Regions from separate parts of the Mesorhizobium sp. M0106 genome, predicted to be linked through region 1. Evidence: predicted binding sites of a transcription regulator. Region 1 holds the regulator's gene; the other holds the start of a gene.
What was found. Region 1 encodes LexA, which represses DNA repair genes until DNA is damaged. Its sites were predicted from a motif close to TGTTCNNNNTGTGTTCNG; they were not measured.

Region 1 (8,652 bases):
ACCGCAATCTCCGGACCTTCGAAGCCAGCCTACAGACCTCGGAGCGGCTGGTAGCGATGGTGCCGGCCGACCGCCATCTGGTCAGCGAGAGCGGTATCTTTTCGCGCGACGATTGCCGTCGGCTGGAGCAGAGCGGCATTGCGACTTTCCTGGTCGGCGAGAGCCTGATGCGCCAGCAGGACGTGGCCGCGGCAACGCGCCTGCTGTTGACGGGCAAGGCGCCGGCAGAGGTCGTTTGAGGATGGCGGCCGCCCTCACCCATCTTGGCGCGCAGGGCGAAGCCAACATGGTCGATGTCGGCGACAAGGCTGAGACGGTGCGCACGGCAGTCGCAGAAGGTTTTGTCGCGATGCGGCCCGAGACGCTGGACATGATCCTCGCCGGCGACGCCAAGAAGGGCGACGTGCTGGGCACCGCGCGCATTGCCGGCATCATGGCGGCCAAGAAGACGCATGAACTGATCCCGCTTTGCCATCCGCTGCTGCTGACCAGGATATCTGTCGATATCGAGGCGGACGCCGCGCTGCCCGGCCTGAAGGTGACAGCATTGACCCGCGTCACCGGCAAGACCGGCGTTGAGATGGAGGCTCTGAGTGCCGTCTCGGTCGCTTGCCTGACCATCTACGACATGGCCAAGGCGGTCGACCGCGCCATGGTCATCTCCGGCATCAGGCTGGTTGAAAAGACCGGCGGCAAATCCGGCGACTACAAGATCACCGGAGACGGGGCCACCGAGGCAGGCCGATAATGGCGCTGGTCCCAGTTGCCGAGGCGCTCGAGCGCCTGCTGGACGGCGCAGCAGCGCTGCCGGACGAACGCGTCGCACTGCTGGATGCCGCCGACCGCGTGCTGGCGGAGCCGGTTGTGGCGCTCCGCACCCAGCCGCCGTTCAACGCCTCCGCCATGGACGGCTATGCCGTGCGGGCGGCCGATATCGCGTCCGTACCGGCAAAGCTTTCGGTGGTCGGCATGGCGCCGGCCGGACGCGGCTTTGCCGGAACGGTGCAGCAGCGGCAGGCCGTGCGCATCTTTACTGGCGCGCCGCTTCCCGAAGGCGCCGACACTATCGTCATCCAGGAGAACGTCCGCGATCTCGGTGGCGGCAGCGTCGAAGTGACGGAACCGACGGTGCAGGGGCGCAACATCCGCCGCCTCGGGCTCGATTTCGCCAAGAGCGATGTCCTGCTGCCCAAAGGCCGCCTGCTCGACCCGGCGGCCTTGTCGCTGGCGGCATCGGCCAATCACCCCGAGGTGCGCGTGGTCAAACGGCCGCTGGTCGCCATCATCGCCACCGGCGACGAATTGCTGCCGCCGGGCAGCGATCTTGGCCCCGACCAGATCATCTCCTCTAACGCCTATGGTGTCGCCGCTGCCGCACAGTCGGTCGGTGCGCGCGCGCTCGACCTTGGCATCGCGCCGGACCGCAGGGAGGCGATCGCTGCGCTGGTTGAAAAGGCCGTGAAGGCTGGCGCGAACGTCATCGTCACGCTGGGCGGTGCCTCGGTCGGTGACCACGACTTCGTTCATGACGTACTGACCGGGCAAGGCATGACGCTCGATTTCTGGAAGATCGCCATGCGGCCGGGCAAGCCGCTGATGTTCGGGCGGCTGGGAGACATTCGCTGCATCGGCCTGCCCGGCAATCCGGTGGCAAGCCTGGTCTGCACTCAGCTCTTCCTGAAGCCGCTGCTGGCGCGGCTCGGCGGCCGCGCCTTTCAGCAGGATATACGTCGGGCACGGCTCGGTGCCGCCATGCCGGCCAACGATCTCAGGCAAGATTATGTGCGGGCTGTTGTCATAGATGACGCCGGTACGCTCGTGGCGACGCCGTTCGGCATCCAGGACTCCTCGATGCTGAAAATGCTGGCCGATGCCGACGGGCTGATCGTTCGCACGCCGTTCGCTCCTGCCGCGGCGGCGGGCTCCCCCTGCGACGTGCTGATGCTACGCTGAACCTGCCTCACTCCGAAATCAAGGTCCGGGTCAGCGGATGGTCTGGATCGGCCAAACCGTCGATGATGTTGAAATGATGCCGGTCAGGTTCGACCACCGAGCTGGTCGCGGAACCCAGGCCGATCCAGATGTTGGCCAGCAACGCGCTCTGACGCAGGAATTCGGCGCGCTCGCCGCCGCCGGCCCAGCAGGTCAGGCGGGCCTTGTCCATCGGGCGCAGCAGCACCGGACTTTCGGCCTGCGCCTCGGCCTCATCGATCGCCAGCGTCTCATTCATGCCGGTGCGCATGATCGGGCGCAAATCGTGCACCCCCGAGATCGACACCACATGACGAACGCGCCGGACGACTTCGGGCGCCAGCGGCGTCGTCGCCGTAACCATCCGGCTAACAAGATGGCCGCCGGCCGAGTGCCCGGTCAGCATCAGCGGCCCTGCAACGATCGCCGCCGCCTTGCCGATCGCCGCGCCGACTTCCTTGACGATGCCGCCGATGCGTATCTGCGGACAGAGCGTGTAGGACGGCATCGCCACCGCATAGCCGCGATCAACAGGGCCAGCGGCAAGATGCGACCAGAAATTCTTGTCGAATTCCATCCAGTAGCCGCCATGAACGAACACCACGAGTCCCTTAGGCTTGATGGCCGGCAGGAAAAGATCGAGCCGGTTGCATGGGTTGTCGCCATAGGCCATGTCGAGCCGCGCCCTGCCCTCGGTCGAAAGCACGTCGCGGAAAACCCGCGCGGGCTCGATCCAGGCCGCCGGCCAGCGATCGCTGCCGGCTATGTTGGCGCCGTTGGCATAGGCGTTGTCCCAATCGGCAATGTGACGTTCGAACACCCTGCGCCCTCCCTGGCAATATGGCCTTGCAACGTAGCCGTGAGCATCGCGCGGCGCGCGTCGTCGCCAGCCTCACGATTCCAGCTCTCGCATCAATCTCAAGTGACAGCTGCTTTGATGGCGAAGCGCGCATCCCTCCACGCACCGGTGCGCAGGATGTCCTCAAGCACTTTGACGGCCTGCCAGACATCGGCATAGCCAACATAGAGCGGGGTGAAGCCGAAGCGCATGGTCGATGGCGCGCGAAAATCGCCGATCACGCCACGTTCGATCAGCGCGCGCATGACCTGGTAGCCATGCTCATGCATGAATGAAATCTGGCTGCCGCGTTTTTCCCCATCGCGCGTGCTTTCGAGCGTGAGCCCGTAAGTGCCGCACTTTGCCTCGACAAGCTCGATGAACAGATCCGCCAGCGCGATGCTCTTCTTGCGCACCGCCGTCATGTCGACATCGTTCCAGATGTCGAGCGCGCCCTTCAGCGTGCGCATCGACAGCACCGGCTGGGTGCCGCACAGAAACCGGCGGATGCCGGTGCCGGCCGCATAGCCTGGCTCGAAGGCGAAGGGCCGTGCATGGCCCCACCAGCCGGTGAGCGGCTGCTGGATGTCGGAAAGATGCCGCTCAGCCGCATAGATGAAGGCAGGCGCGCCCGGGCCGCCATTCAGATATTTGTAGGTGCAGCCAACGGCAAAATCGGCGTTTGCCTTGTCGAGCTCGACTGGCATCGCGCCGGCGGTGTGGCAGAGATCCCAGACGATCATCGCCCCGGCTTCCTGAGCCCTGCGCGTCAGCGCCGGCATGTCGCGCAGTTCGCCCGACTTGTAGTTGACGTGGTTGACCAGCACCACGGCGGTGCGTTCGTCGATCAGCTCTTCGATGCTCGGCGCGTCGACCCCCGAGAGGCGCAGCAGCGTATCTTTTCGCGTCGAAACCACACCCTCAGCCATGTAGAGGTCCGTCGGAAAACTATCGCCCTCGGCGACGATGACCTGCCGCTCCGGTCGCATGGCCATGGCGGCGTGCAGCAGCTTGTAGATGTTGACCGATGTCGTGTCGCAGACCACCGTCTGGCCGGCCGCGGCACCGATCAGGCGCCCGAGCTGGTCGCCAAGTTCAAGCGGCATGTTGAACCAGCCGGCCGTGTTCCATGCGCGGATGAGATCATGCGACCATTCTTCGGTCGCGGCCTTGCGCAGTTCATCGAAAGCGGCACGTGAAGCAGCTCCTAGCGAATTGCCGTCGAGATAGACCACTCCTTGCGGCAATACAAAGCGGTCGCGCATCGCGCGCAGCGGATCCGCGGCATCCATCGCCTTTATGGCCACGAGATCGGGAATTCCTGTCATGATTTGTCTGCTCCCCCAAGATCCAACGCAACGCCCGACACGCGTCGACTGTTCTTCCATTCCCTGGTTGCGCGCAGCAAGGCTCCACCGGCGAGAAGCAGCCTGACCAGGCGGTGGAAACCGGGGACTTAACCCGAGGTTGGCGTTTTGAGTTCGTTTCGTTCACGGTGCATCGACCAAACCGCACAGTCGATAGGGGTTCACTTCCGTGCCCTTTGCCGACCGACGGCCGATGTCAATGTGGCCTCCGGGAAGCCAGAAGGGCGCAAACGAAAGCAGAATCAAGGCGATGAGGCTCGCGGCGGTGAAAATACGGTACCCCGGTAGGGACGTCGTTTGTTTCCCGAGCCTTAACGCATTCATTAAACTTTAAACAGTTGCGGAACACAACTGGAACAGATAGTGTTTGTTCTGGGTTTGTTTTTCTGATTCTGTTGGGGGTCGCTATGCTGACACGCAAACAACACGAACTGCTTATGTTCATCCACGAAAGGTTGAAGGAAAGCGGTATCCCGCCTTCCTTCGACGAGATGAAGGAAGCGCTCGACCTGGCTTCCAAATCCGGAATCCACCGGCTGATTACGGCGCTGGAGGAGCGCGGCTTCATTCGCCGTTTGCCCAACCGGGCCCGTGCGCTGGAGGTGCTGCGCCTGCCTGACTCGATCGCCCCCGGCCTCAATGCGGCACGCAAGTTCTCGCCGAGTGTCATCCAGGGCAGTCTTGGGCAAGGCGGTCCTCGGCAAGGCAAGCCGACATCGTCGCGCGTGCCCGCAGCCGGAAATGACGACGATGTCGTCGCCGCCGTTTCGATCCCGGTGATGGGCCGCATCGCCGCCGGTGTGCCGATCGACGCCATCCAGCACCAGACGCATTCGATTTCGGTGCCGCCGGATATGATCATGGGCGGCGAGCATTATGCGCTCGAGGTCAAAGGCGATTCGATGATCGAGGCCGGCATTTTCGACGGCGACACGGTGATCATCCGCAATGCCGATACGGCGAGCCCCGGTGAGATCGTGGTGGCACTGGTCGACGAGGAGGAAGCGACGCTGAAGCGGTTCCGCCGCAAGGGCGCCTCGATCGCCCTGGAAGCCGCCAATCCGGCCTACGAGACGCGCATCTTCGGACCAGACAGGGTCAAGGTGCAGGGCAAGCTCGTCGGACTGATCCGCCGCTACTGAGCCCCGCCCTTGGCGCCGGCTTTGGGGTTGTCGGCCCTGCGGTATGGTGGCAGGCCCCGTGCCGCGCGTGAAAATTTCCGCTGCACGTGCCAGGGCCGGTATGATTTTTCGACCGCGAAACGGATTTCGGCGCGCGTTGCCGCTTGTGGATCGAAGTAGACGGCGGCACTTCCCGCGCGCGCCAGTTGCCGTTTGGTGACGACGAGGACCAGCCGGTCGTAGTAGCAGGGGTTATGCGCGGTGGCGTCGTCGATGACGATCAAGCTGGCAAAGGCGCAGGCTGGCCGCGCAGTATCGCGGTCCTTGGCTTGCGCGATGATCGCGCCGGATGGATGCCTGGCAAGGCAGAGGCCGTCCGTGCAAATGAACGGCATGCCCGGCGGTAGGTCGGCCGGATCGGCAATGTCGAATTGCGGGTCGTTCTTTGCAGGTGTTTCCGGCGCGACGATAGTCTCTGATGTGAGCGCGCGTTTCCAGTTGTCGATGGTGAACTCATTCGGGCGTGCCCGGTTGACCGCGAGTTCACCGCTGCCGATCGGCAGCGCGACCAGCCGTGCGTCCTCCGAGACCAATACGTCGGGTATGCGTGTCTGCGTTGTCGTCAGCAAGCCGGCGAGCGCAAAAGGAAGTGCCGCCAGCCGCAACCAGGTCGTCGCCATGCTGGCAATGACGAGGGCGATCGTCACCAGAAGGACGGATCTCAGCGAAATCAGCCCGACCGCATCGATCGGCGAGCGCTCCGAGATCCACCCGGACAGGGCGATCATCGCCGTCAGCCCCTTGCCCATGACATAGAGGAAAGGGCCATCCGCACCGAACGGCATCGCCAGCGCGCTGAGAACGGCGAAGGGCATGACGACCAGTGAGACGATGGGCATGATGGCCAGATTGGCGAACAGGCTGAGCGGCGCCACGCGCTGGAAATGCCATATGGCGAAAAGCGCCGTGGCGCTCCCTGCAATGATCGAGGTCATCGCCAGACCGCACATGCCCAGCAGGACCTTTCGAGTGGCAAAGCGTAGCGGCGACAGCCGCGGCGGCGGCATGGTGGCCCTGCCGGCGCGGTAATCGGACCAGCCTGCATAGGCGCCGACAAGGGCCGCCGTCGCGGCGAAGGACATCTGGAAACTCGGACCGACCACCTCGTGCGGCGACACCAGGATGACCGCGATGGCCGAGATCGCCAGGTTGCGCATGGTGAGCGCGGCCCGGTCGAACAGCACGGCGATAAGCATCACCGCCAGCATGATGAAGCTGCGTTCGGCCGCCACGACAATGCCGGAAAAGACGAGGTAGGCCGCAATCGAAAAAAGCGCGGCGGCCGCGGCATATTTCTTGACCGGCCGTCGCGATGAGAAATCGGGAAACAGCGCAAAGGCACCCCGCAGCAGCGCCATGATGGTGCCGGCGACCAACGCCATATGTAGCCCCGAGATGGAGATGATGTGGTAGATGCCGGTGCGCCGCATCGCTTCGTTGATCTCCTCGGGAATGCCGGCGCGCACGCCGACGATCAGCGCAGCAGCAATCTCGCCCTCGGCACCGCCGATGCGGCTGCGGATATGGTCGGCGATGGATTCGCGCGCGTCTTCGATCGCGGAAGAAAGCTGCGCGCCAAGCGGCATGCTGCCCGACGACACGACTTTCGGATTGCCGAGAAAAAAGCCGCTGCCGCCGATACCGGCGAAATAGCTGTCGAAGGAGAAATCATAGCTGTCGGGCCGCACCGGGCCGGTCGGCGGCAGCAGCCGCACATAGCCGGTGATCTCGGAACCGGCGGTCAGCTCAGCCGGTATCTTCATCGCCGAAACGCGGACCCGTTCCGGCATGTAGCGCAGTGTCGGCCTGGCCGTTGAGATCACATCGATTGTCAGCCTGATGCGGCCGCTTGCCATGGGCTCGTACGATACGACGCGACCCGTCAGCCGCGTCGAGATTTCGGAGCCGAGCATATGCATTCCGACACGCCATGTCTCGAACTTGGCGGCAAGTACGCCAAGCGCGCAGAGCAGCGCCACCATGAAGCACAGGCGCGTCCTGGGCCATGACCGCGAGACGACGGCACAAAGGGCCGCGAGGAGCGCGATTGCGATCGGCTGTGGAAAGGCCGGCTCCACCGACAGCCCGAAATATACGACCACCCCGCATGCGAGGAACACCGGCACCAGCAGGAAGGCAATGCCGCGGTCAAGTTCCAGGCCGGCTGCCGTGGTTACGCTGTTGCGGATACGGGACGGTGACGGGAGGCGGAAACGCCTGGGCAGGCGTACGATGGGCTCGCCCGCGGGCACGAGAACCGCTGCTCGGTCGCTGGCCGGCAGCGACGGAGCATCGAAGCGCGGAGCAGGTAGCAATGCCGGTGCCGGCAGGACAGGCGGGGGAGCGGCAAACAGCAAGCGTTCGCTGACGCCGCTGCCAACGTCCTCGCCCTCGCCCGTACCACGGCCTCGCACAGCCATCGGGTCTGCCCCTTGCGCCCTCGACCTCCTATGCTACATGAACGCGCAACGCGCGAAAGTCCGCAAACCCACTTCCTTCGCCCGCCTGAGAGTTCCATGCCCGATAAGGTCGTCACCCGTTTTGCCCCCTCGCCCACCGGCTACCTGCACATCGGCGGCGCGCGGACGGCGCTGTTCAACTGGCTGTATGCCAAGCACACAGGCGGCACGATGCTGCTGCGCATCGAGGACACCGACCGCGAGCGCTCCACCGATGCGGCAAGCGCGGCCATTCTCGACGGGCTTTCCTGGCTTGGCCTGACATGGGACGGCGAGCCGGTGTCGCAGTTCGAGCGTGCGCCGCGCCATCGCGAGGTGGCCGAGGAGCTCGTTCGTATGGGCAAGGCCTATTATTGTTATGCGACGCCTGCCGAGCTAGAGGCAATGCGCGAGAGCGCACGGGCCAAGGGGCTGCCTCCCCGCTATGATGGACGCTGGCGCGACCGCGACCCGTCGGAGGCGCCGCCCGGCGCCAAGGGGGCGATCCGCATCAAGGCGCCGACAGACGGCGAGACGGTGGTGCATGACCGCGTCCAGGGCGACGTGCGCTTTCCCAACAAGGATCTCGACGATTTCATTATTCTGCGCTCGGACGGCAATCCCACCTACATGCATGCCGTCGTCGTCGACGATCACGACATGGGCATCACCCACATCATCCGCGGCGACGATCATTTGACCAACGCCGCACGCCAGACCGTAATCTATCAGGCCATGGGCTGGAAGGTGCCGTCGATGTCGCATATCCCGCTGATCCACGGTGCCGACGGCGCCAAGCTGTCGAAGCGGCACGGTGCGCTTGGCGTCGAAGCCTATCGCGCCATGGGCTACCTGCC
Region 2 (7,342 bases), on a different contig from region 1:
CCTTCGCCCAGCGGATGCCGAGATTGATTGCATTGCCGGAGCGGCTGCCGCTCAATTGCGCCGGCCCGGTGCGCGATCCAACATAGGTGCCGGTGTATTTCGTCCCGCTGGACCTGAGGTCCGCGCTGATGGCGCGCGTCACCACGATAAGACCGCGGCAGCTGCCGTCCAGCGACAACGAGCTCGACGTTGCGTCGGAATTGAAATGACAGGAGACATTCACCGTCGGCGCATCGGTGGTCACCTTGACGATGCCTTTGCCGGCGAAATTCCCCTGGAATGAGCGAAGAAAATCCGGATCGTCGGCATGCGCTGCGCCGGCCCCGGCGGCCGTCAGGCAGCCGGCAAGTACAAATCGTGCGAATGATTTCATCGGACCGCTCCTCGTTGGTATCCAAAACACAGCACGCAAACACTGAGGGACCAACGCTCCCCTCAGCGGCGGGTTCCGGCTTCAACATCACTGTTTGCAACGCTGCACGGCTGGCCCAGCCGAATGCGTCGGCTAGCGGTTGCGATGAGCGCTCCGGCTTGCGACATAACCGCATGGCACCCGCACCCTCGATCCCCAAGGCCGCGTTCTGGATGGCGCTGTCGATCGCCTCGTTCCTGGCGATGTCGGTGGCCGGCCGCGCCACGACGGCAGAACTCAACGTCTTCCAGGTGCTCGAGCTGCGCTCGGTGATCGGCTTTTTCATCCTGTTGCCGCTGGTCATGATGTCAGGCGGTTTTCCGGCGATGCGCACCGGACGCCCGCTGGCTCATATCGCCCGCAACGTCGTCCACTATACCGGCCAGGCTGCCTGGCTCTACGCCCTGACGCTGATCCCGCTTGCGGTACTGATCTCGATTGAATTCACGACGCCGATCTGGACCGCTTTGCTGGCCGTCGCTTTCCTCGGCGAGAGGCTGTCCCGGCCACGGCTGGCGGCGATCGTGCTCGGGCTGATCGGCGTTGTGATCATCGTGCGTCCGGGCGTCGGCGCGGTCAATCCGGGACATGTCATCGTGCTGGGAGCCGCAGTCTGCTTCGGCGTCTCGGTGGTTCTCGTCAAGTCGCTGACGCGGACGGACAGCGTCGTGCGCATCATCTTCTGGATGCTGATCATCCAGTCGCTGCTTGGCCTGGTCCCGGCGCTCTACGAATGGCAAAACCCGCCGCTTGAGCTCTGGCCGTGGATCCTGCTCATAGCCTTCACCGGCATGTCGTCGCATTTCTGCATGGCCCGCGCACTTGTCTATGCCGATGCGACGATCATCTCGCCAATGGACTTTTTGCGCGTGCCGCTGTCGGCGGTGATCGGATGGCTGCTCTATCACGAGCAGATCGACGCCTTCACCGCCGGTGGCGCCCTGCTGATCCTCATGGGAAATCTGCTCAACCTGCAGCGGAGAGCACCGCAACCGGCGGAGATCGCCGCTTCATAAGCGTGCGCTAACTCTTAGACCAGTTCCACCTCGACCACGCCTGGCACCGCCCGCATCGCCGACGCGATCTGAGGCGATACGCGGTAGCGGTTGGGCAACTCGATCTCGACCTCGCCCTCGCCGCCTTCCTTGATGACGATGATGCTCACCTGACTGTCGCCACGCTGGCCAAGCTGCGATTGGATTGTCGATGCCGGTGCGTCATTTCTGACGAAGATGCGCAACGCTTTCTGGATACGGCTTGCCTCTTCCTCCAATGACTGCACGGTCTGGATGCGCAGATTGACGCCTTCAGGCCTGTCCTCGGCCGAAACGGTGATCACCACCGAGCGGCCGGGTTCGAGCAAGTCGCGGTATTGCGCCAGCCCCTCGGAAAACAGCACCGCTTCATACTGGCCCGACGTGTCGGAGAACTGCACGACGCCCATCTTGTTGCCGGTGCGCGTCTTGCGCTCCTGCTTGGTGGTCACCGTGCCGGCGAGCCGGCCGGCGGCAGCACCGCGTTTGACGGCGGCCGAAAACTCGCCCCAGGTCTGCACCCGCATTTTCTGCAGCGCCGCCTTGTATTCGTCGAGCGGATGCGCCGAGAGATAGAACCCGACCACCTGGAATTCACGGTGCAGGCGGTCGGCGGCGAGCCAGGGATCGGTCGCCGGCAAGTTGAGCGCCTGCGACTGTGCGCCCAGCGAGGCGCCAAAGATGTCATGCTGGCCGGTGACGGCATTCTGCTGCGCCAGCGACGCCAGCCCCATCATCCGCTCGACGCCGGCCATCATCGCCGCACGGTCATGACCGAAGCAGTCGAGCGCGCCGGCCATGATCAGGCTTTCGAAGACGCGCTTGCCGACGATCTTCGGATCGACCCTTTCACAGAAATCGGCGAGGCTCTTGAAGGGTTTTTCGCCGCGCGTCGCGACGATGTGCTCGACCGCCGCATCGCCGACGCCCTTGAGCGCGGCCAGCGAATAGAAGATGCGGTTCTCGCCGACCTCGAAATCCCGGAACGACGTCATGACCGACGGCGCCACCACCTCGATGCCGAGGCGCAGCGCATCCTGGCGGAAATCGGCGAGCTTGTCCGTATTGCCCATGTCGAGCGTCATCGATGCCGCCAGGAATTCGACGGGGTAATGCGCCTTCAGATAGGCGGTCTGGTAGGAGACGACGGCATAGGCGGCGGCATGCGATTTGTTGAAACCGTAGTCGGCAAACTTCGCCAGCAGGTCGAAGATGAAGTCGGCTTGCGGCTTGCCGACGCCGCGCTCGACCGCGCCCGAAACAAAGCGCTCGCGCTGCTTGTCCATCTCGGCGCGGATCTTCTTGCCCATGGCGCGGCGCAGCAGATCGGCTTCGCCCAGCGAATAGCCGGAGAGCTCCTGCGCGATCTGCATCACCTGTTCCTGGTAGACGATGACGCCTTGCGTCTCCTTGACGAGATGGTCGATCTTCGGGTGGATCGACGCCATCTCCTCCTCGCCGTGCTTTCTGGCGTTGTAGGTCGGTATGTTCTCCATCGGCCCCGGCCGGTAGAGCGCGACCAGCGCGATAATGTCCTCGATACAGTCGGGCCGCATGCCGATCAGCGCCTTGCGCATGCCGGCACTTTCCACCTGGAACACGCCGACCACTTCGCCGCGCGACAGCATGGCGTAGGTTTCGGGGTCGTCGAGCGGAATGTGGGCAAGATCGATCTCGATGCCGCGGCGGCGGATCAGCTTGACGGCCCTGTCCAGCACCGTCAGCGTCTTCAGGCCAAGGAAGTCGAATTTCACCAGCCCGGCCTGCTCGACATATTTCATGTTGAACTGCGTGACCGGCATGTCCGAGCGCGGATCGCGGTACATCGGCACCAGCTCCGACAGCGGCCGGTCGCCGATGACGATGCCGGCGGCGTGCGTCGAGGCGTGCCGATAAAGACCTTCCAGTTTCTGCGCCGTATCGAGCAGCGTCTGCACGATCGGCTCACGCTCCGCCTCTTCGGCAAAGCGCGGCTCGTTGGCGATGGCGTCGGCGAGCTTGACCGGATTGGCCGGGTTCGACGGCACCATCTTGCTCAGCTTGTCGACCTGCCCGTAAGGCATCTGCAGCACGCGGCCGACGTCGCGCAGCACCGCGCGCGCCTGCAGCGTGCCGAAGGTGATGATCTGGCCAACCTGGTCGCGGCCGTATTTCTGCTGGACGTAGCGGATGACTTCCTCGCGCCGGTCCTGGCAGAAGTCGATGTCGAAGTCGGGCATCGACACGCGGTCGGGATTGAGGAAGCGCTCGAACAGCAGCGAAAAACGCAGTGGGTCGATGTCGGTGATGGTCGTGGCATAGGCGACCAGCGAGCCGGCACCCGAACCGCGGCCCGGGCCCACCGGAATCCCTTGTGCCTTGGCCCATTTGATGAAGTCGGCAACGATCAGGAAATAGCCCGGATATTTCATCTTCTCGATGACGCCGAGCTCGAAATCCAGCCTTTCGCGATATTGCTCGACCGTGTAGCCCGGCGTCGGGCCGTGCGCCGCCAGCCGCGCCTCTAGCCCTTCATGCGCCTGCCTGGCAAGCTCCTGCGCCTCCGCCTTGACCGCAGCATCGGCGTCGGCGACATCGCGGCCGGCAAAGCGCGGCAGAATCGGATTGCGGGTCTTCGGGTAATACGAGCAGCGCAGCGCGATCTCGACGGTGTTGTCGATTGCTTCCGGCAGGTCGGCGAACAGCCTCGCCATATCGGCCTGGCCTCTCAGGAAGTGGTCGGGCGAAAGGCGGCGGCGATTGTCGGCCGCAACCACGGAACCTTCGGCGATGGCGATCAGGGCGTCATGCGCCTCATAGTCTTGACGAGAGAAGAAAAACGCCTCGTTGGTGGCAACCAGCGGCAGATCGTGGCGGTAGGCGAGATCGACCGACGACTGCTCGATGGCGCGGTCATAGCCGGACACGCGCTCAAGCTCGACATAGAGCCGGTCGCCGAACAGGCTCTTGAGCGCCGAGAGCCGGGTCTCGGCGAGTTCGCGGCGATCCTGTTTCAAGGCAGTGCCGATCGGACCGCGCGGCCCGCCCGTAAGGCAGATCAATCCGTCGGTGTGGCCCTGCAGCATCTCGCTCGTCAGATGCACCGCTTCGCCGGGCGGTGTCTCGAGGTAGACGCGGCTGACCAGCCTGACCAGATTGCCGTAGCCGGCCTCGGTTGCGGCGATCAGGACGACCGGCCGCATCTCCGGTCCTTGCCGCCTGCGGTCGCGCTGGCTGTCGCTCGCCTCGCCGGAAAAGGCGAGGTCGATCTGGCAGCCGATGATCGGCTGGATGCCATCCTTTACCGCCTTCTGGGCGAATTCCAGCGCGCCGAACAGATTGTTGGTGTCGGTGACGGCGATTGCCGGGCATTCGTCCTGCACCGCATGGCCGACGATCTTGCCGAGCTGCAAGGCACCTTCGAGCAGCGAATAGGCCGAATGCACGCGCAGATGAATGAATCGACGCGCCGCCGCCTCCGCCCGCGACGCCTTTGCATAGGCCTCGCGCAGCAAGGGATCGCGTGGAAGTCTTTCATCCGCCATGGTTTTTTCGCGCCGCCTGAAGGGACTCAGTCGATGAAGTTGTATTGTCGAGCGCCGGGTAGCACGAGTCCAGCGCTAGTGATTAGAGCTTTGGAGGTTTAGAGCAACCGCCGAAGCTGCCAATTTCCCCCCTTGTGGGGGAGATGTCCGGCAGGACAGAGAGGGGCGCTGTCCCGCCAACCTCAGGCTACAAACAAAACCCGCCTCGGCGGGCGGGTCGTTGGAGCCGATTAGCACCATAGCCAAATTAATAGCATAGCTGCCGGCACAAAGCAAGAACAAAATACGGCGCGACGGGGAAAAATTCGAGTTGTCCGTCTCCCGAGGGCGTATCCAGAGGATTGCAGGTCGCGTTCCTTCGCGCCCTCCTCTGTCCTGCCGGACATCTCCCCCATGAGGGGGGAGATTGGCCATCATCTCGGCTTTCGCCAATTTCCAACGTTGCAGGAGCGAGCTAGGCCCCGAAGCTGCCAATCTCCCCACTTTAGGGACACTTTAGGGGGAGATGTCCGGCAGGACAGAGGGGCGCGCTGTCCCGCCAACTTCAGACAGAGCGTCGAGGGCGGGTCCAACCTCACGCGAATTCCATGATCACAGCATCGACGGCAAGGCTGTCGCCGGGCTTGGCGTTGAGCTTCGAGACGATGAGGTCGCGCTCGGCGCGCAGCACGTTTTCCATCTTCATCGCCTCGACCACGGCCAGCGTCTCGCCGGCCTTGACCTCCTGCCCCTCGGCAACGGCAATCGACACGACGAGGCCGGGCATCGGGCATAGCAGCATCTTCGAGGTATCCGGCGCCACTTTTTCCGGCATCAGCCTTTCGAGTTCGGCGGTGCGCGGCAGCATGGCGCGGGCTGTCACCGAGATGCCTTTCCAGGCGATGCGGAACCCGTTCAGCACCGGCCTGACTTGCGCCGCGACCTTGCGGCCGCCGACCGTGCCGCGCCAGATGAGATCGCCCGGCCGCCAGTCGGATGCCACCGTCAGCGGTTTGCCGCCGTCGATTGTGAGGTCAAGCTCGATCGGAATGGAAATCATGCCTTCGACGATGGCAACCGAAAGATAATCCCGGCCGATCTTCACCACCCAATCGCGTTTCAAGGCGCCCGAATGCGGCGCCAGCCGCCCGCCCAGCCGGTCGAGTCGGTCGCGGCGCAGCAGTTCGACCGCGGTTGCGATCGCGGCCAGCACCGCGTTTTCTTCGCTGTTCGGCACAATGGGCGCGAAGCCGTCGGGATATTCCTCGGCGATGAACGCCGTCGATAGCCGCCCTTCCCGCCAGCGCGGATGCTGCATCAGCGCCGCCAGGAACGGTATGTTGTGCTCGATGCCGTCGACGACGAAACTGTCCAGCGCTTCCGATATCGCGTCTATCGCCGCCAGCCGTGTCGGCGCCCAGGTGCACAGCTTGGCGACCATCGGGTCGTAGAACATCGAGATTTCCGAGCCTTCGGTAACGCCGGTATCGTTGCGGATGACGATTTCGCCGAATTTTCCCTCTTCCGGCGGCCGGTATTTCGTCAGCCTGCCGATCGACGGCAGAAAGTTGCGATAGGGGTCTTCGGCATAGAGGCGGCTTTCCACCGCCCAGCCGTTCAGCTTGACGTCGCTCTGCTTGATGGCGAGCTTTTCGCCGGCCGCCACGCGGATCATCTGCTCGACCAGGTCGATGCCGGTGACAAGTTCCGTCACCGGATGCTCGACCTGCAGCCGCGTGTTCATTTCCAGGAAATAGAAGTTCTTGTCGCTGTCGACGATGAACTCGACCGTGCCGGCGCTCTGGTAGTCGACGGCCTTGGCCAGCGCCACCGACTGCTCGCCCATGGCTTTGCGGGTCTTGGCGTCGAGGAAGGGGGACGGCGCCTCCTCCACGACCTTCTGGTTGCGGCGCTGGATCGAGCATTCGCGCTCGCCGAGATAGAGCGTGTTGCCATGCGCGTCGGCGAGCACCTGGATTTCGATATGGCGCGGATCGACGATGAATTTTTCGATGAAGACGCGGTCATCGCCGAACGAGCTTTTCGCCTCCGACCGCGCCCGGTCGAAGCCGTCGCGCACCTCTGCCTTGCTCGAGGCGATGCGCATGCCCTTGCCGCCGCCGCCGGCTGAAGCCTTGATCATCACGGGATAGCCGATTTCGCCGGCTATTCTTTCGGCATGGGCGGCGTTTTCGACGACGCCGAGCCAGCCGGGCACCGTCGACACCTTGGCCGCATTGGCGAACTTCTTCGATTCGATCTTGTCGCCCATCGCCTTGATGGCCTTGGGCTTCGGGCCGATGAAGACGATGCCTTCCTGCTCCAGCGCTTCGCAGAAGGATGCCCGCTCGGACAGGAAACCGTAGCCGGGATGCACGGCCTCTGCTCCTGTG

Region 2: the regulator LexA is predicted to act here: its motif matches at 5,234-5,251, upstream of dnaE (DNA polymerase III subunit alpha).

Annotation. Positions count from the first base shown of each region.
Region 1 is NZ_JAMYUA010000003.1:179,438-188,089, reverse strand. It holds gene trpC (indole-3-glycerol phosphate synthase TrpC) at 1-239, shown strand, start outside; gene moaC (cyclic pyranopterin monophosphate synthase MoaC) at 242-748, shown strand; gene NKJ55_RS04420 (molybdopterin molybdotransferase MoeA) at 748-1,953, shown strand; gene NKJ55_RS04415 (hormone-sensitive lipase) at 1,961-2,791, opposite strand; gene kynU (kynureninase) at 2,890-4,137, opposite strand; gene lexA (transcriptional repressor LexA) at 4,584-5,318, shown strand; gene NKJ55_RS04400 (ComEC/Rec2 family competence protein) at 5,312-7,777, opposite strand; gene gltX (glutamate--tRNA ligase) at 7,874-8,652, shown strand, end outside.
Region 2 is NZ_JAMYUA010000020.1:822-8,163, forward strand. It holds gene NKJ55_RS19735 (hypothetical protein) at 1-373, opposite strand, end outside; gene NKJ55_RS19740 (DMT family transporter) at 547-1,428, shown strand; gene dnaE (DNA polymerase III subunit alpha) at 1,443-4,970, opposite strand; gene NKJ55_RS19750 (acetyl-CoA carboxylase biotin carboxylase subunit) at 5,545-7,342, opposite strand, start outside.